One region of the Halalkalibacterium halodurans genome, then DNA from elsewhere that is predicted to be linked to it. Evidence: predicted binding sites of a transcription regulator. Region 1 holds the regulator's gene; the other holds the start of a gene.

What was found. Region 1 encodes NrdR, which represses ribonucleotide reductase genes. Its sites were predicted from a motif close to AACACNATATATNGTGTT; they were not measured.
Region 2: a site for NrdR is predicted at 5,575-5,592, ahead of FED51_RS14260 (vitamin B12-dependent ribonucleotide reductase). Genes of this name have one in related genera too.

What each region holds. Positions count from the first base shown of each region.
Region 1 is NZ_CP040441.1:3,269,353-3,279,778, forward strand. It holds gene rplT (50S ribosomal protein L20) at 1-81, opposite strand, end outside; gene rpmI (50S ribosomal protein L35) at 115-315, opposite strand; gene infC (translation initiation factor IF-3) at 353-856, opposite strand; ribosomal protein L20 leader region at 953-1,080, opposite strand; gene thrS (threonine--tRNA ligase) at 1,193-3,130, opposite strand; T-box leader at 3,199-3,433, opposite strand; gene ytxC (putative sporulation protein YtxC) at 3,550-4,416, opposite strand; gene mqnC (cyclic dehypoxanthinyl futalosine synthase) at 4,997-6,109, opposite strand; gene dnaI (primosomal protein DnaI) at 6,171-7,106, opposite strand; gene FED51_RS15960 (replication initiation and membrane attachment family protein) at 7,107-8,564, opposite strand; gene nrdR (transcriptional regulator NrdR) at 8,623-9,084, opposite strand; gene FED51_RS15970 (DUF1499 domain-containing protein) at 9,249-9,650, opposite strand; gene speD (adenosylmethionine decarboxylase) at 9,829-10,212, opposite strand.
Region 2 is NZ_CP040441.1:2,939,057-2,949,482, reverse strand. It holds gene gcvT (glycine cleavage system aminomethyltransferase GcvT) at 1-115, shown strand, start outside; gene gcvPA (aminomethyl-transferring glycine dehydrogenase subunit GcvPA) at 128-1,471, shown strand; gene gcvPB (aminomethyl-transferring glycine dehydrogenase subunit GcvPB) at 1,468-2,934, shown strand; gene FED51_RS14275 (rhodanese-like domain-containing protein) at 3,056-3,430, opposite strand; gene FED51_RS14270 (lipoate--protein ligase family protein) at 3,591-4,427, shown strand; gene dat (D-amino-acid transaminase) at 4,452-5,303, opposite strand; gene FED51_RS14260 (vitamin B12-dependent ribonucleotide reductase) at 5,721-8,279, shown strand; partial or broken gene FED51_RS21585 (TnsA endonuclease N-terminal domain-containing protein) at 8,369-8,476, shown strand; gene FED51_RS14250 (hypothetical protein) at 8,496-9,089, shown strand; partial or broken gene FED51_RS14245 (IS30 family transposase) at 9,410-9,565, shown strand; gene splB (spore photoproduct lyase) at 9,697-10,426, shown strand, end outside.

The sequences.
Region 1 (10,426 bases):
AGAACCGAAATAACCTTTTGCTAGCTTTAATACTTTCTTACGACGACGACGAGCGACATAACCGCCTTTTACTCTTGGCATCGTAAAACCCTCCTTCTATCTGAACCGAATCAATTATTTTTTGTACGTTAACATTTCGCGAATACGCTTGAAGTCACCAGAGTGAACGATCGCAGATTTACGCAATTTACGCTTCTGCTTTTGAGACTTGTTCGCGAACAAGTGGCTTGTAAATGCGTGGGAACGCTTGAGTTTCCCAGATCCTGTTTTCTTAAAACGCTTCGCAGCGCCTTTATGAGTCTTCATTTTTGGCATAACTGAACTTCCTCCTTCAAATCATTTCTGTCGCAGCTTACTTGTCCGTCTTTGGAGCAAGTACCAAGAACATACTGCGACCTTCCATTTTCGGCTTTGCCTCAACGATCGCAATATCTTCACATTCTTTGGCAAGGCGTTCAAGAACATTACGCCCAATTTCGGAATGGGTAATGGCACGTCCGCGGAAACGAATCGCTGCTTTTACCTTGTCTCCCTTGCTAAGAAACTTGCGTGCATTGCGAAGCTTCGTATTAAAGTCATGGTCTTCAATCGTTGGGCTCAGACGAACTTCTTTCACGTTGATCGTCTTTTGCTTCTTACGAGCTTCCTTGTCTTTCTTTTGCTGCTCATAGCGGTATTTTCCGTAATCCATAATACGGCATACCGGCGGCTTTGCGTTCGGTGCCACACAAACTAAGTCTAGATTCACGTTACGAGCCATATCCAAAGCTTCTGCTTTTGACTTGACGCCAATTTGGTCACCATTTGCACCAATAAGACGCACTTCGCGAGCGCGAATTCCTTCGTTGACCAGCATGTCTTTACTAATAATGAGCCACCTCCAAAGGTTTTTCCAGGACGAGATCAAAGCATGGAAAAGCGCCATAAAAGACGTTCTCCAAAGCATCGTCTCCAACACAAAAGAGTGTGGGCATACGACGCCCACACTCATGTTTGTCATCATGAGACATTATTACATGTAGACCTGCCAACTGCGCTGTGCGTCGATCAGGTGAGAAGCGGGCGCTCCTTCTTGCTTTGAGTCCAGTATCAATTTTCTTGTTAACTTTATCATAATCCTATAGAGGTGTCAACTGATCTTTTTATGCGTGACCTGTTTTATTCTATCGAATTGCTTATCCAGTTGCAACCCCTATTTTTTTGCCTCACGTGCCACATGGCGAACAAATTCGTCCAAGCCCATAGAGGAAGAGTCCTTTTCTCCATATTTCCGGACATTTACCCCATTTGCTTCCACTTCCTTATCCCCGAGAACGAGCATGTAAGGGATTTTTTGCATTTGCGCTTCACGAATTTTGTAGCCGATCTTCTCATCGCGCTCATCAATTTCAACACGGATTCCTGCTTGCTGTAAAGTCTCTTGTACGTTTTTCGCGTAATCAAGATGAGCTTCAGGCGAAACAGGAATGACCTGTACTTGAACAGGTGCAAGCCACGTCGGGAAGGCCCCTTTATATTCTTCTAACAAAAAGGCAACAAATCGTTCCATCGTCGACACGACGCCGCGGTGTACAACGACTGGGCGATGTGGTTGTCCGTCTTCTCCAACATAAGTTAAATCAAAACGTTCAGGAAGTAAAAAGTCGAGTTGGACCGTCGACAACGTCTCATCTTTGCCTAACGCTGTGCGCACTTGGACGTCAAGCTTTGGTCCGTAGAAGGCCGCCTCGCCTTCCGCTTCGAAATAATCTAATTCTAGCTCGTCCATCGCTTCTTTTAACATTCCTTGCGCTTTATTCCACATGTTGTCATCGTCGAAGTACTTTTCTTTATCTTCAGGGTCACGATACGATAAGCGGAATGAATAATTCTTAAGCCCGAAATCTTCGTAGACGGCTTGAATCAAGCGAACGACACGAACAAATTCATCCTTAATCTGATCCGGTCGACAAAAAATATGGGCATCATTCAACGTCATTCCGCGCACCCGCTGCAGTCCCGAAACAGCTCCAGACATTTCATATCGGTGCATAAGCCCAAGCTCCGCAATCCGTAACGGTAACTGGCGGTAGCTGCGCATTTCTGTTTTATAGACCATCATATGATGCGGACAGTTCATCGGGCGGAGCACGAGCTCTTCGTTCTCCATTTCCATTGTCGGAAACATATCATCCTTATAGTGATCCCAGTGCCCTGATGTTTTGTAAAGCTCAGAGCTTGCAAGAACAGGGGTATACACATGTTGATAACCTAGCTTTTCTTCCTTATCCACAATATAGCGTTCAATAATCCGGCGAATGGTTGCGCCTTTTGGTAACCATAGCGGCAAGCCTTGACCTACTTTTTGGGATAGCGCAAAAATGCCTAGCTCTTTTCCTAGCTTGCGATGATCCCGCTCTTTCGCTTCTTCTAGCAGGCGAAGGTGTTCGTCAAGATCCGCCTTTTTAAAGAAAGCTGTTCCGTATATACGTTGCAGCATTTTATTGCTGCTATCCCCACGCCAATAAGCGCCTGCAAGATTTAACAGCTTGAATTCTTTAAGCTTGCCTGTTGATGGCACGTGGACACCGCGGCAAAGGTCGAAAAACTCGCCTTGCTCATAAATGGTGATCGTTTCATCTTCTGGAAGATCATTAATCAGTTCAATTTTGTAAGGATCGCCAACTTCCTCATAGCGAGCGAGCGCTTCCTCTCGGCTCACAACGACGCGTTCAATCGGTAAGTTTTCCCCGATGATTTTTTTCATTTCTTTTTCGATTTTCGGTAAATCTTCAGGTGTAAGCGATTCGTCCATATCAACATCATAATAGAATCCACCTTCTATGACAGGTCCAACCCCGAGCTTTACATTTCGGTCTTTAAATAAACGCTTAAGCGCTTGAGCCATCACATGGGCTGTACTGTGGCGCAAAACCTCTAAGGCCTCGTCACTTTCTGGAGTAACAATCGTAATCGTTCCGTCCTGTTCAATCGGTGTATTTAAATCAAGCAAGGTGCCGTCAAGCATCCCCGCCAGCGCTTTTTTCTTCAATCCCGGACTAATCGAGCCAGCAATCTCTGCGGTCGTCGTTCCCTTAGGAAACTCCTTCACAGCTCCATCTGGAAACGTAATGTTGATCATGTCAGCCATTTTTGTCAACTCCTTTTTCATTTTTTCGCGTTCAGGTATGATGAGAAACAAAAAACACTCATCCCCAAAAAAGGGACGAGTGTTACTCGTGGTTCCACCCTTGTTCCTACAAAACGAAAAGCATTCCCGTTTTGCAGCTCAAGATTGTTCATAACGACATTTATGCCGGCAGCAGATACTTAGACCATCGTTCCCTGCTGCAGTTCAGAGGTGGTAAGTTACCATTTCGAGTTAGGGAGTTGCACCAACCCTCCCCTCTCTAAAAACCGTCCATGGAACCCATGTCCTCATCATAACCATTTAACGAATGCTATCTTGTTGATATGTAGTATTATAGGGAGGGATGATGAGAAAATCAAGGGCTGTTCAAACATTTTATTTGAAATGATCCACAGACAGCTAGATACTACCGGTAACAGCTACTCCTCTCGATGTTGATGAGGGGAGTCCTTTAGTGGAAACACCTTTAGGCGTTCTTGAAAGATTGCCTGCAGCGTTAAAATCACGCCGTGCTCTTCATCGTTTGTGAACACCTTTACCGTTTCAGGAAGCATGCTCACGAGCGGACTTATGACCATCTCCTCCACGCTTAAACCATGTTCAAATACTAGCTCTTCCTTGAGGTCATACACGATTTCGTCCGTGGAAATTAAGCGAAAGTGCTCATCGTAAAAATGAAACCGCTCGTCGTAAACAGCGTAGATGACGCCACGTTTTGGTATACGGGAGTGAATGAATTGGCGAAGGGTCTCGACCATGCTTTGGTATTCTTGCTCCATCATATATTCGTCAATCGCCAGCTCGACACAATCAATGAGCAATTCCCCATACTCACGTAACCTGAACGTTAAAAACGGATCATAGTAAAACGTCATATTCTCTTCTATATGCTTGGAGAAAGCTTGATAAATATACTCACGGCGATTCGTAAACATGGACAAGGATGGCATGTCTTCCAAATCTCCTTCTAGTATCGAGCGGGCAATCGCCACAATTTGTTCCTTCTCTTCTTCATCTGTGAAATAAAACATGTTCTCGATAATGTCGAGAAGCCATTCTTCTTCCTTTGTGCTAATGACATAATCGGTAAAGATGGACGCTAGTAACGGTTGAAAAGAATCATAAAAGTTCACATACTGGTTTTCATAATTCACATAGAGCGTCTCATCCCCGCCCGCTTCTATTCCTCCTTTCAACCCGAGTTCCGCGTACTTTGTTAAGTAGCCTTGCAACTGCTGAAACAGTTGATGACAATCATGTGCTTTTTCAAAATGAATCGAAATCAACGTGACTCCTCCTTATTCCCCTCTGATCCTACCGGTCGCCTCCTTTCATCTTCGTAAGATCCTCCGCTTTCAGAGGGTCAACCGGTCCTTCTTTGGTTAACGTATGCTCAACTCTTTGCTTGTAGACAGACTCTACTCCCATCCTATGACAGGGGACTTAAAACATGATGATTGTTTTTCGTCTTTTCTTGCCGTTCTTTAGCGAACGAAGCAGCCTTGCCACATCAGATCGTTTCTCCTATCCACTGAAGCCTTAGAAAAACATAGCATCCCGCCCGTAGTTTTAATGATAGAAGGATCGTTTTCTGAACTATTTTTGAAGGCAACATCCTTAAAGTGGAAAAAGCTCGGTTCTGGCCTAAAACGCCAGTTACCGAGCATAAGCAGATCCTTTTCATTTCAGGATAAGGAAAAATTAGCTTTTCGCCATATCCTATTGCGAAATCCAGATACTTTAATCCATCTTACGTTAGGAAAACTCTGCGATTGCCGAGCCGAAGCTGCCCCTTTCACTTAAGTCCCGCATGCTAATGCATAAGGGGCTGTACCTCCACCTGCTATGCAGGTGGAGGTTTATCAGTTAATTTTGCATGACGAAATCTTTTTCTGCCGCTTCCTTGTCTTCAAACGTACGGATGATTTCATAGCTTGTTGTCCGTTGAGCAGGAATTTTTCCCGCTTCGCGGATCAATTGCAAAATTTTGTTCGTATTGACTTTATGGGTCGTCCCAGCAGCTGATACGACATTTTCTTCAATCATCGTACTGCCAAAATCGTTACAACCATACTGAAGCGATAGTTTTCCAACCTCTGGCCCCATCGTTACCCATGACGATTGGAAATTCGGAATGTTATCGAGAAACAGCCGAGATATGGCCACGTTTTTTAAGTAATCACGCGGGGTAAGCTTTTTCGTTTTGTACATTCCCGTATTTTCAGGCTGGAATAACCATGAAATAAAGGCAGTAAAGCACTCGGTTTCATCTTGGGCATCCCGAACACGCTGTAAGTGAAGCGCTCGTTCTTCAAAGGATTCGCCAAAACCGATAACCATCGTTGCGGTTCCGTGCATGCCGACTTTTTTCGTCGCTTTCATTGCATTGATCCATTGTTCCCATGTTATTTTAAGACGGCTGACACGGAGGCGCGTTTCTTCGGTTAAAATTTCAGCCCCGCCTCCTGGCATACTATCGAGCCCGGCCTCATGTAGCTCTCGCAGGACTTCCTCGACGGACATGCTCGATACTTCTGCAATTTTCCACACCTCTGCAGGAGAGAAAGAATGCATCCAAATGTTCGGGAATCGCTCTTTAATGTTTCTAAGTAAATCGGTGTAATAATCGATTGTTAAATCAGGATTCGTTCCACCTTGCATGAGAATTTCTGTCCCGCCCACATCGATGGTTTCTTGGATTTTTTTAAAAATGACTTCATCGTCAAGGACATAGCCTTCCTTATGACCAGGTGCGCGGTAGAACGCACAAAAGCGACAGTACGTATCGCAAAAGTTTGTATAGTTCACGTTCCGTCCGATAACGAACGTTGTTATTGGCTCGGGGTGCCATTTTAACATGATTTGATTGGCGGCTGCGCCCATTTTTTCTACTTCATCGCTTTCATATAGCTTCACTGCATCTTCCATTGAAAGACGTTCTCCGTTCACAGCACGCTCCAAGATTCCGTCAATACTCATCAAAAAACCCCCAGATTTTGAAAGTCTACTAGCTTCATACTATCATAGTTTGCCTGGAGAATCACGACTGATGTTCCCTGCGATTTTGTCCTTGAACCATGACAGAAACTGTGTAGTGACGAATGCGCTCCATGACACGCTTTGCCTTTAATAACTCCGTACCACTTTTATCATTGTAAGCTAAATGCTCCTCCAACTCATCATAGTCATAGTTTGACGTGAATAGTGTAGGAAGCTTCTCCATGATCCGATATTGTAAAATGACACCGAGTACATCGTCACGAACCCAGCTTGTCATCGTTTCTGCTCCAATGTCATCAAAAATGAGCACTTGTGCATTTTTGACAAAATCGAGCTTTTGCTGGAAGGTTCCGTCTCCAATCGATTGTTTTAGCTCTCGAAAAAAATCAGGAACGTAGACGATGGTTGAGTCGATCCCACGGTCTTTTAGCTCGTTGGCGATCGCCCCCATCAAGAACGTTTTCCCGACCCCAAACTTCCCATAAAGATAAAGCCCCATCCCATCTTCACCTGGCTTCGCTGAGAGTGCAAATTCGAGCGCGCGATGACTCGCAATCGAACGTCCTGGTTCGCTTTCTACGTCGTCAAACTTCGCTTCGAGAATTTCTTTCGGAATGTAGAGTGACCGGATAAGAGAACGTTTTTTCTTTTCTCGCTCCTCCTCCTCTTTTAACGGACAAGGGGAATAGCTTAATTCAAGGCTATCACGCTCAACGTAGAGGGTCGGTTGGTAACCCTTCATCAAATTTGGACACTTTTGAAGCCCAGGACAATGTGCGCAGTGGCTTTGCTCTTTTTGGTATTCATACAGCTTAGACAAACCTTGCTCAAGTGTTATAGGGGATAAGGAAGGGTGTTCCTCCAGAAACAACTGAACATGTGGGCTGCGAAAAACCGCCTCTTTTAGTTGCGTAAACTGCTTTTCAAATGAACGGTTGCCCGTCATGTGTTTCAGCGATGATTGAATGGATTCCATCTACCCTTCCTCCTTCCATTGTTTTCGCTGGCGTCGTTCTTCCATCAGTCGCTCAAAACGACGTCGCTCTTCGTCTAAATCCATGGTGCTTGCTCCAAGATTCTCGCGGACCGCCGACTGTTGCTCCTGTAGGCGTTTCTCCTCCTCAATGAGCCATTTCGGCAGCTGATCACGGCGTGGATTTTTCTTTTTCACCGTTGTTTTCCCTGATGTCTTTGCACTGTCTTGCTTTTTCCATGTTTCCAGCTTTCGATGCTCTTCTTTTGCCAATGTCATCGCTTCTGTCACCGTCTTTACTTTTTTCCGTGCCCAGTGACCCGCAATTTTTTCGATTAGTGATTTGGATAGCTTCATGTCGTTACGCAAGAGCACATAGTCAAGCAACACGTTGACGACGCCTGGGAGCAATTGATAGTCCACAATTAAACTTTCGACGATTTTCAGATCGGCGAGAGGTACCTTTGCTCCATCGGATCGGCTTTCAAGCAATGTGAGTGGCGGCGTCGTTTCATATAAGGCAATTACTTTTTCTTCTTCTGTTTGAGGTTGCTGGTTCGCCATCGTCCGATGCTTAAGTGGATGAGTTTGCAGCGCTAACGTTGGGGGCTCATTGCCATGCTCTAGCTTGTACCATTCTTGCGTACGTTTGCGCAACTCTCCAATATCCACCTCATCATCATGAACAAGCGACTGCTGTAAAATCCGGCTCATCTGCAATGGCTCAATCCGATAGACGAATGCAAGGCGTAAAATCGTCTCCTTTACTTCAGGAGTAAGTGTATGCTCTGGCACGATAAAGCTTGATAAGTCCTTTTTCAACAGTTCAAAATCAAATGACTTCTCGGTGAAATGAAAAGATTCACCCTTACGTTCTGAGACAAATTGTTGGTGCTCATATAAGGCTAACGAGTCGACCATTTCTGATTCATGGTTTGAGACGATTTCAGAATGATGGAGCGAAGTAAACACTTCATCAAACCCATACGTCGTCTCGGTAAACGTTTCTTTATCAATAACATCTACAACAAACCGTTCCCGCAGTTTACGATATTGCGTTTTTCCGAGCTTGTTAAATAAATAAACACTCAGTACATCATTTTCAAAAAATTGTTGTGGCGGCATAGGAGGCTGTAACTCATATAAGTATGTCGTCACTCCGTCGGCTTTGGTTTTAAATGTTCGTAGAAGTCCAATCGCTTCAAGCTTTTTTCTTTCTTGAAAAATAGCAGGTAAATCGACGCCCATCATAAGCATGAGTTGACGGTGGGTTTGTTCTTCACTCCAATAATCATCTCGTTTTAACTCACTCCATAGCGTCATATATAAGCTGTAGGCGATCGAACCGACGAGCGGTTGGTACAAAAGGGTTAACACTTTTTGATGGACTTCATGCAAATAGTCTGCCGTACGCACCATATAGCGGTCTACAGGTAATAACTCTTTCCAATGCCAAGTCATGTCACTCACCTCCTTAGAGCAAAAAAGAGCTTGAAGCAAATTCGCTTTAAGCTCCTCGTTATCGATCGTCTCGTTCCATAAGTTCCTTCAGCTCTTGAATAAATACGTTGATATCTTTAAATTGTCGGTAGACAGAGGCGAAACGAACGTACGCTACATCATCCACATTGGCTAACCGTTCCATCACTAACTCGCCAATCTCTTTACTGTCGACTTCATTTTTCCCTTGACCACGAAGCTCCCGCTCCACCTCATTGACGATCCCTTCTAACGTTTCCAATGGGACGGGACGCTTTTCACACGCGCGAATCAAACCGCGCAAAATTTTATCTGAGCTAAATTCTTGCCTCGTTCCATCCTTTTTGACAACGATCAGAGGAACTTCCTCAATCATTTCAAAGGTCGTAAAACGATGGTTGCACGATTCACATTCACGCCGTCTACGAATGGAACGACCTTCGTGAGCTGGCCTCGAATCGAGCACCCTTGTTCCATTATGATGACAGGCTGGACATCGCATCGAATCATCTCCACTACTGCTTGTTAGCAGTCTTCCTTTTTACACGTGCTTACAGAAAATCTCTTTTAATCATAGTAAAAATGAAAAAAAGTGACAAGCCTTGTATAACAAAAAGAGCAGGATTCCTTATGTTAAGATAGGAGATTAGGCCCTTTATCCTTCAGCTATAGAAGCTCGTCGCCAAGGCCCGAACCAATATAAGGAAGCTCTTTGTCGAGCTGTTCATAAAGCGAGAGAATTCGCTTCTTACTATGTCCAAAATCAGACGGTAAGATCGTGTCTGTAGAACAAGAAAAGTCTACAGCCGTACGAAATGGCTTTACCATGACAATCGTTGCGACAAGCAGTGACTTTTGACCAGATGTGGACTGGGCAATCACTTCCCCGCGCTCTTGCTCTACCCGTTTTACCGTAAATCCTGATTGCTGCATCACCCGTTCAACAGCGGCAATCGCCTTATCTTTTGTTGTTTTGTAATAATGGGTTTGCAGCGAAGGATTGCTATGATGTTCGGTTGTCTCCGTTCGACTTGAAACAAGTTGACTCAATGTTTCACGAAATCCCACGTTCTTCACCAACTTTTTTATACATTATTGTTTATATCATACCATAAAGTTGACGAACAATGGGATTGAAACTTGTCCGTACGTTTATTTTAATCAAGTTATGAACGCCTTATTTAAAAATGGCTCGGCGTTTTAAACGTATAAAAAAGAGATGCGCTCGGCACCTCTTAGCATTCGTTTATAAAACCTTGACTTTTGGTTTTTCAAGCTGAATAGGACCCATACCCCTTGGCAGTTCCACTACTTCAGTCGTCGTAGCTTTCAACGCCTCAGCAATATAATTCGATGCGACGTTTGGATCAATTCGATCCCCACACGTATAAACGTCAATACTCGCATATCCGTGCTCTGGGAAGCTGTGAATCGTTAAATGCGACTCTGATATGATGACAACACCACTTACACCTTGAGGGGCAAACTTATGAAAGGCCACCTCACGTACTTCTGCTCCCGCTTTCAGAGCTGCATCAACGAAAACTTGTTCGATGAAGCTTAAGTCGTTCAACTTATCCACGTCACAACCCCAAAGTTCAGCAATCACGTGACGTCCCATTGTATCCATGAGTTGAATCCCCCTTTACAAAAAATTCATGCCTTCTCAAGCATGTAGGAACGTTTATTACACGGGGGAAAGTTAGTCCAAAGAGGTCCTAACCCTTTCTGTAGTAAACGTACTCCTATTTTGCTTTCGTTTCATGTTCACGGAAAATAGTATACTTTGTTTAATCCTTCTTTGCAATAACAACTTTTTCATTTTCTACGGTCACTTGACATCG
Region 2 (10,426 bases), 330 kb from region 1:
GGCCTTGCTGCAAGCTGAGCATAGTGAGCTAGGTACTGAAGTCATCGTTCACGTACGCAAGAGACAGTTAAAAGCAAAGGTTGTCGCCACCCCATTTTATAAAAGAGGAAACTAAGGAGGAACATCGATGAATCATCGTTACTTACCAATGACAACGGACGATCGACAGGAAATGCTACAGGCAATCGGTGTCGACTCAATTGAGGAACTGTTTTCCGATATCCCGCAAGATATTCGCTTCAAAGGGAAGCTGAACATTCCGAACGCGTTAAAAGAGCCAGAGCTCATTCGTTATTTTCAGCAGTTAGCAAATGAAAATGTACACTTAAAAGATAAAGCCTCTTTTTTAGGTGCCGGAGTGTATGACCATTACATCCCATCAATTGTCGACCATGTCATCTCACGCTCTGAATTTTATACGGCATATACTCCATACCAGCCGGAAATTTCCCAAGGGGAGTTACAAGCCATCTTTGAATTTCAAACGATGATTTGTGAATTAACCGGAATGGAAGTGGCTAACTCATCCATGTATGACGGACCGACAGCATTGGCAGAAGCAGCAATGATGAGCTGTGGACATACGAAAAAGAAAAAAATTCTTGTTTCCAAAGCTGTCCATCCAGAGGCGCGCGATGTATTAAAGACGAATGCTTATGGACAACGTCTAGAAGTAGTTGAGATCGACACGAACGATGGTGTAACGGATGTAGAGCATTTAAAAGCGTTGTATGATGAGGAAACCGCTTGTGTGATCGTGCAACACCCGAACTTTTTCGGCCGACTTGAACCATTAGCGGAAATTGAATCAGTTAGTCATCAAGGGAAGGCGACGTTTGTCGTTTCAAGTAATCCTCTTGCTCTTGGGTTATTGAAGCCACCAGGGGCCTTCGGAGCTGATGTGGTCGTTGGAGATGCTCAACCGTTTGGAATTCCAACACAATATGGCGGCCCTCACTGCGGATATTTTGCCACTACGAAAAAGTTGATGAGAAAAGTACCTGGACGGCTCGTTGGGCAAACGACCGATGATCAGGGACAGCGAGGCTTCGTGCTTACTCTACAAGCGAGAGAGCAGCATATTCGGCGTGAAAAAGCGACATCTAATATTTGTTCGAACCAAGCCCTTAATGCCCTAGCCGCTGCGGTTGCTATGGCCACAATCGGTAAACGTGGCGTCAAGGAAATGGCCTTACAAAACGTACAAAAAGCGGCATACGCTAAATCCCAGCTTAAGGCCAATGGTGTAGAAATCGTTGCAGAAGGACCTTGCTTTAATGAATTTATCATTAAGTTAAGCAGTCCGCTTCATGAAGTGGAGGAAGCGTTGCTTGCCAAAGGATTCATTGCAGGGTACGACCTGGGGAAAGTGTATCCAGAGCTTGAGGGACATATGCTCGTCGCTGTGACAGAGGTAAGGACAAAAGAGGAGATAGATCAATTTGCAAAAGAAGTGGGGATGTTCGCATGATGAATAAAGACCAAGCGCTTATTTTTGAGTTGAGCAAGCCGGGACGAGTCGGACACAGCTTACCAGAACTTGATGTCCAAGAACAACCTGTGGAAACTCTCATCCCTGCTGAATTTTTACGCGAAGAAGCACCAGAGCTACCTGAAGTATCAGAACTGCAATTAATGCGTCATTACACAGCCCTCTCGAAGCGAAATCATGGAGTCGATTCGGGATTTTATCCACTTGGCTCTTGTACGATGAAATACAACCCGAAGATCAACGAGGATGTGGCTCGTTATCCTGGATTTGCTAACATCCATCCTTACCAGCCTGAAGCACAAGTTCAAGGCGCGTTGCGGTTAATGTATGAACTGCAAACGGCTTTAGCTGAAATTACAGGAATGGATGAAGTCACCCTTCAACCGGCAGCGGGTGCCCAAGGGGAATGGACGGGTTTAATGTTAATTCGCGCGTATCATGAAGCGAATGGAGATACAAATCGTACAAAGGTCATTGTCCCTGATTCAGCCCATGGAACAAACCCTGCATCGGCAACGGTGGCAGGCTTTGAATCGGTAACGGTTCGTACCGACGAGGATGGATTAGTCGATCTTGATCATTTGCGAGAAGTGGTTGGTGAAGATACAGCTGCTTTGATGTTAACAAACCCTAACACACTTGGACTATTTGAAGCTCATATCGTGGAGATGGCTGCGATTATTCATGAAGCGGGAGGAAAGCTTTACTACGATGGAGCCAATTCAAATGCGATTTTAGGAATTGCTCGCCCTGGGGATATGGGCTTTGATGTTGTCCATTTAAATTTGCACAAAACGTTTACAGGTCCTCATGGTGGGGGTGGACCAGGCTCTGGCCCAGTTGGCGTGAAAAAGGAGCTCATTCCATATTTACCGAAGCCAGTTGTGGTTAAGGATGGAGACTCCTACCGATTGGACTATGATCGACCGCACTCGATTGGCCGTGTGAAGCCGTACTACGGCAACTTTGGCATCAACGTTCGCGCCTACACGTACATTCGAACGATGGGACCAGAGGGACTTCGGACTGTCTCAGAGTATGCTGTATTGAACGCAAACTATATGATGAGAAGACTTGCACCTTATTTCGATCTGCCGTACGATCAGCACTGCAAGCATGAATTTGTCTTATCGGGAAGACAACAAAAGAAGCTTGGTGTTCGAACGCTGGATATTGCAAAACGTCTGCTTGATTTTGGCTATCATCCACCAACGATTTACTTCCCGTTAAATGTGGAAGAATGTTTGATGATAGAGCCGACGGAAACAGAATCAAAAGAAACCCTCGATGAATTTATTGAGGCGATGATCCAAATTGCCAAAGAAGCAGAGGAGACGCCAGAAGTCGTGCAAGAAGCCCCACATCATACGGTCATCGGCCGCCTTGATGAGACGACTGCTGCACGAAAACCAATTTTACGCTATGAAAAGATAACACAATAAATGGGAAAAGACGAGGATGATCTACCTCGTCTTTTTTGCAATGGGAGCATTTCAGATTTATATCTGCTGCTAAATGGCCAATTTTGCAAGACGGTTGAGATGACCTCAACCGTTTTTGTCATTACTTTTTTTTGATTTTTCCTGTCCATTTACGGAAGCCACCTTTTAAGTGGTTTACATCTTCCACACCGTGCTTCTTCTTTAAAATGGCTGCTGCTTGACGGCTACGCGCCCCACTTTGGCAATATAAATATACAGGTTGATCTGTCCGAACTTCCTTTAATCGTTGTTTTAGTTGGGATAGTGGAATATTTCGGGCACCTAAAATGTGGCCTGAATCGTATTCCCGTGGTTCTCTCACATCAATTAGTTGAGCTTTTCGATACCCTTGAATAAATTCTTCTTGCGTTAATGTCTTTAAATACTTTGGCGTATAAAGCCGCTTGAATAATACGTATACGAGAAGTGCTAAAAGTACTAGCCAAACATAAACCATCAATCCACTGACACCCCTTGTCCTTCGGTTACATTCCACCATTGATTATAATCATGTTTCACAAAAATCGCAATCATTCCATAGCGGAAAACAAGTTTCTTGGCGGGAGTGTGGCAAGTTTGTTAAACTTATTACGGTCGAGATTACATAGAAAGAAGCGATGATAATGGAAACATGGCGTTTTATCGACTCAGGAGATCGTGATCCCGCATATAACATGGCGCTTGACGAAGCGCTATTGAATTGGCATAGTGAAGGTCTTATTCCTCCAACGATTCGGTTTTACGGGTGGAATCCACCAACTTTATCGATTGGCTATTTTCAAAAAGTGCAGAAAGAAATTAACATGGAGATGGTAGAAAAACATCAGTTAGGGTTTGTGAGAAGACCAACTGGAGGTCGAGGAGTGCTCCACGACAAGGAATTAACCTATAGCGTGATCGTGACAGAGGAGCATCCAGACATGCCGGCTTCAGTTACAGAGGCTTATCGCATTATCTCCCAAGGAATTTTAGAAGGATTCCGTGATCTAGGATTAGACGCGTATTTTGCCGTTCCAAAGACAGAGGAAGAAAAAAATGCCCTTAAAAACCCTCGCTCGGCTGTTTGTTTTGATGCACCGTCTTGGTATGAGCTCGTCGTGGAAGGACGAAAGGTGGCCGGCAGTGCACAGACACGGCAAAAGGGTGTTATTCTACAGCACGGGTCAATCGTGTTGGATATAGATGAGGATAAGCTGTTTGATTTATTTAACTATCCGAGTGAACGTGTGCGAGAACGGATGCAGAGGAACTTTAAAAACAAAGCGGTTCCGATTAATGAGCTACGAGATGTGCCTTTATCCATGGAAGAAGTGAAAAAAGCATTTAAAGATGGTTTTGAAAAAGGGCTGTCGATTAAGCTTGAGCCGTATACACTAACTGACGCAGAAGAGGCTGAAGTGAAACAAATTGCGAAAGAGCGCTATGAAACAGATGAGTGGAACTTTCGAAAATAATAAAGAAGCAGTGACCTTATGGGGTCACTGCTTCATCGCTGTTTGAGAGTGTTTGGCAATTTCTTCTGCAAATGCCTGTTGCAACATTTTCGTGACAGGTCCAACAGGAAAATGTGCCGTTTCATCACCGATGACTTCGGTTACTGGTGTGATTTCATGGATCGTGCTCGTAATGAACGCTTCATCAGCATCCTTTATCACTTCTTTAGGGAACGGCTCTTCCACGACGGTATACCCTTTTGCTTTGGCTAGCCGGATGGTGATTTGTCGTGTAATCCCGTTCAAGATGAGATTTGTTGCTGGATGTGTGTAGAGTGTTTCATTTTTAATAAGGAACACATTCGATGACGAGCCTTCAGTCACTGTTCCGTCACGGTGGAGGAGCGCTTCGTCGCATTGATGATCGGTTGCTTCACGCTTGGCCAAGACATTTCCTAATAAGTTAATGGTTTTAATGTCGCAACGAAGCCAGCGAATATCATCGGTCAAATAAAGACGAACGGATTCCCTCTTTTCATCAGGTAATGGTTTTGAAAAACCGGTAAGGACGGGTGTTTCATTACGCGTGTACAAATGGTTTCGCGGACTGATCCCCCGGGTCATCTGAAAGTAGACCATTCCATGCTCCAGCTTGTTTTTTTCAATAAGTTGCTGAACAAGCTCCCCTAGTTTGTCTGTGGAATAGAGCATAGGTAGATCAAGTTTTTCGGCACTTTCTTTAAAGCGAGTTAAATGATCAGATAAGGCAAAAGCTTTCCCGTGGTATACGTGGACCACTTCGTAAATACCGTCACCAAAATGATAGCCTCTATCCTCTGGATCAATTTTTAGTTGCTCACGTGGAACAAGCTGGTCTTGGTAAAGGCAATAATCCATTGAAATCCCTCCGTCAAATCATTTCCATTTGATTGCAACATTGAATCGGGAAATTGTCAAATAAAAAAAGCAAAAAATGAAAACTACACATTTGTCCGTAAGCATGGTGGCTAGGAAAAAAGCAATAGAGAAAATTGTTCAAAAAAGCGAATGAGTAATAACGAATGACGAATTTCCTCGCTTTTTCTTCCGCAAATGCGCCATTTTATATTTGACAAAATCATTGTCATTTGACCAATAATCAATATATAGTATTATTTTTTAATAATCGGATACTATATATTGAATTTCACTTGGTTAGTATGGTAAGCTAAGGCAAGCACAATCGACGCTTCGTTTCGATTGGACAAAACATGTAATTTAGCGTAATGATTCGCTTTTTTATACATATTCACAATCTTTAAGGAGGAGAACGTCATGACGACGATGACAGAGAGAATGACACTAAATATTGAACGACTAAACGAAGATATTGCCCATTTTGAACAAGTACACCCGATTACGAGTGATATGCATATGACTCGTAAAGGGGTTTCCCGCCTGGTGATGCTTGATCGGTATACGTTCAAAGATACAGAGAAGAAAACATTGAGAGAGGGCGATTTTGTCGTCCTTACAGTAAAGGATGATCCAAAGTTTCCTGCAAGAGGATATGGCTTCATTTTGGAACTGAATTGGGATGAGAATCGTGCCAAAGTCCTTGTGGACGAAGAATTTCATGGTGTATTAGATGATCCGGAGGAAGCGAGCACAGGCATTATCACACGTTCTCTTGATGTTATCGAAAAGCCGCTTGAGATTTTTTATGAGCAAATCGCGAAGCGGAATGCAACCGGTCTGGCTGCGGTAGAAACGACAGAAGAAAAACGTCAGCAATCGTTTGAAAGGTTTTATGAAGAGCTTGTTAATATGAATTTTGTTCCTGCTGGCCGCGTACTATACGGTGCTGGTGCAAAGACCGATGTGACCTACTTTAACTGCTACGTAATGCCGTTTGTAAAAGACTCTCGTGAAGGTATTTCAGAACATCGTAAACAGGTGATGGAGATCATGAGCCGCGGTGGCGGTGTCGGGACGAACGGTTCTACCCTTCGCCCGAGAAATACACTTGCACGTGGAGTGAACGGGAAATCATCTGGCTCAGTATCATGGTTAGATGATATTGCTAAGCTTACCCATCTTGTCGAGCAAGGGGGCTCAAGACGGGGAGCCCAAATGATCATGCTTGCCGATTGGCACCCGGATGTCCTTGAATTTATTATTTCAAAAATGCAAAATCCTCGGATCCTTCGTTATTTACTCGAGAATACGGACGATGATCAAATTCGTAAGCTCGTGAAGGACAAGCTTAAGTTTACACCGCTTAGCCAATTGGAAGAAGCGATGTACCAAGGAATCGTAAACTATAAGTCAATTCCAGGCATGGGAGGCTTTGACGCGAAAGTCATCAAGGAGGCGGAAGAAAAGCTTCGCATCGGTGGAACGTATACGGTAAACAACCCAGACTTTTTAACGGGGGCTAACATTTCCGTTTGCTTAACAAAAGAATTTATGGAAGCTGTAGATAACGACGACTGGTATGCTTTGCGCTTTCCAGATGTAGAAAACTACACGGAAGAGGAAATGGATATTTACAACCGTGAGTGGAGCAACGTTGGCGATGTTCGTGAATGGGAAGAGCGGGGATTTCCGGTGAAAACGTATCGGATGATTCGCGCGAAGGAGCTTTGGAACTTAATTAATATTTGTGCAACCTATAGTGCAGAACCAGGCATTTTCTTCATTGACAATGCTAATGATATGACCAATGCGAAAGCATACGGACAAAAAGTTGTGGCGACTAATCCGTGCGGAGAGCAGCCGCTTGCGCCTTACTCTGTATGTAACTTAGCGGCGATTAACCTAGCAGAAATGGCGAATAAACAAGAGAAAACAGTTGATTTTAAAAAGCTAAAGCAGACCGTGGAAGTAGGCGTTCGCATGCAGGATAATGTCATCGATGCAACCCCTTATTTCCTCGAAGAAAACACGAAACAAGCGAAAGGGGAGCGCCGTGTCGGTCTAGGTGTAATGGGGCTTCATGATTTGTTGATTTATACAGAAACCGTGTATGGCTCAGAGGAAGGCAACAAGCTTGTCGATCAAATTTTCGAAACAATTGCTACTACAGCCTATCGGACAAGCATCGAGCTAGCGAAGGAAAAAGGAAGTTTTCCATTTTTAGTCGGCCAAACGGACGAGGAAACCAAACAATTACGTCAACGTTTCATTGAGACCGGCTATATGAAAAAAATGCCTGAGGATATTCGCCAAGGTGTATTGGAATATGGTATTCGTAACTCCCATTTATTGACGGTTGCGCCGACAGGATCTACAGGAACAATGGTCGGAGTATCGACAGGGCTTGAACCTTATTTTTCCTTTTCTTATTTCCGTAGTGGTCGACTTGGCAAATTTATTGAAGTTAAGGCTGAGATCGTCCAAGAATATTTGCGGGCCCATCCTGAAGCCGATGAAAATCACTTGCCTGAATGGTTCATTTCAACGATGGAACTTGCGCCAGAAGCCCATGCGGATGTCCAATGTATCATCCAACGCTGGGTAGATAGTTCCCTCTCGAAAACAGTGAATGCGCCGAGAGGCTATACGGTTGAGCAGGTTCAAGCGGTATATGAACGACTTTACCGCGGCGGAGCTAAAGGTGGAACGGTCTATGTAGATGGAAGCCGTGACGCTCAAGTACTTTCGTTAAAAGCGGAAGAGAATACGCTGGATGAGGATGTACTAGCAGAAACCGAGCAAAGCGAGAAAAAAATCGTTCTTGTCGACACGATTCAAGATGTGCGAACAACCGATGTCACGATCGGCTCTGAAGTTGGAGATACGTGTCCTGTCTGCAGAGAAGGGACAGTAGAAGACCTCGGCGGATGTAATACGTGTACAAATTGCGGTGCGCAATTAAAATGCGGTTTATAGAAAGAGCGGGTCTCCGCTCTTTTTTGCTTTGAAATAAAGTTGCGAAGAAATACCTCTTTGGATAATATTGTCTAAAGGGGTGTTTTTTTATGTCTAAAAGAACAAGAACCTCTAAAATCGACAAATGGATTAAAGAAGGTCGTGGATCTGGAAGTGGCTCAGATTATAAACCGTGGTTGAATATTCAAGATGTCTCTTTAAAAAAAGGAGTTTTTAATGTTTAAGTATATCTCGGTAACTATTTTATTCCTATTTGTTTTAACAGCATGCCAAACAGATATCGAAAATAAGAAGTTAGGCCAAACCTCAAGTACAAACAATGTATCAGCGGAAGCAGAAGAACCGATGAGCGAATCAAAGGAACAAAAAATAGTATCATTAGAGGACAAGTTATTTCCACCCAAATTTTCTATTACACATTTTGAAATGACGTATTTAAAAGATAAGAATCAACTTTTATTTAATATGAATTATGAATTTGACTCGGAGATATATGATATATTAACAGATGGTAATCAAGATATTCATTTTATTCTTGAATATCCTGAAAGCATAATAGATATACTGAACCAATCACATAGTGATGTGCTCATTGCTGAAAAACCGTCAGATTATAATACAAAGTATCAAGTTACATTTATTGAAGAAATAGAGCTGACAGAAGCTGAACTAGCAAAGATTGAAGATAATATCTCTGGTTTTAATTTATTAATAGCAGATAGTGAAAAGGATATCATTGCTCAATTTATTGATCTATACGGTTATAATCAATATGACGCTGAAAAATCAAATAACACATACCTTGATTAAACCGCAAGAAAGATTTTTATAAAGTGAAGGTTTCAAATTCTAAGATTAATGTCAATGTGTTACATTCGATAACTAGGAAAGTAACCACGGTTCGTAAGTAAATTAACGTTGCAAAAGTGTAATTTATAATAGTAATCAGCTCTTCTGGGTGCTGCACCCCAAAAGTTATAGTAGAAAATCTATCTTTTGGGGTGTTTTTATATGACGAATTGTAATATTAAGTGCGACACCTAAAAATAAACACAAAAAGCCCATGATCCTTCGCGTAAAATGAAGTTACCACACAACCCTTACACGGAGGTTTATCATGAGCTACTCCCACTAGAGGACGTTTTAACATTGGTACTTCGATTGATCAGAGTTCAAAAGAAGTAAAGAAAAGAACAACATTTGGTCACTGGGAGCTTGATACAATGGTTTCAGAGCGAAAAACACGGATGTATCTTGCAGTAAAAATGGACAATCGCAGTTCTTCATACGGGTTTGTGGGATATTTTATTTCAAAGCTACACTCTTTTTTGCTGGCTAACGGTTCTAACATTATGTGGATATGTGAAAAAGGGGTGTGACGTGCACACTAAGTAAAAAAGGATGTGCACGAATGAAGATGGAGCCATTTCTACCACAGCTCGTCTATTATGAGCCAAGGGCACTTGAGTATGAGCTCGGACGAACCCTCGTGGAAAAATTTAAACACATGGATGTCGAGCTTAGGGAAACGACTTCCCACAACCAAGTGCGAAACATCCCCGGAAAAAATGAACTACAACAATACCGGAATGCAAAATCAACCCTTGTGATCGGGGTAAGAAAAACCCTGACGTTCGATACGTCGAAGCCGTCTGCTGAGTATGCGATCCCTCTGGCTACAGGGTGTATGGGGCATTGCCATTACTGTTATTTGCAGACAACGTTAGGTAGTAAGCCGTATATCCGCACATACGTGAATTTAGAGGAGATCTTTGCAGCAGCGGATCAATACATCCACGAGCGGGAGCCTGAGATTACTCGGTTTGAAGCGGCTTGTACTTCAGATATCGTCGGCATTGACCACCTAACCCACTCGTTAAAAAAGACGATTGAGCACATAGGACAAACAGAATATGGTCGTTTGCGCTTTGTCACGAAGTATCATCATGTCAATCATTTACTTGATGCCAACCATAATGGGAAAACGAGGTTCCGTTTTAGCGTGAATGCAGATTATGTTGTGCGTCATTTCGAGCCAGGGACATCCAGTCTTTCAGAACGGCTGGAAGCGGCGAAAAAGGTGGCAGAGGCTGGCTATCCTCTTGGTTTTATCGTTGCTCCGATTATTTTACATGACGGTTGGCAGA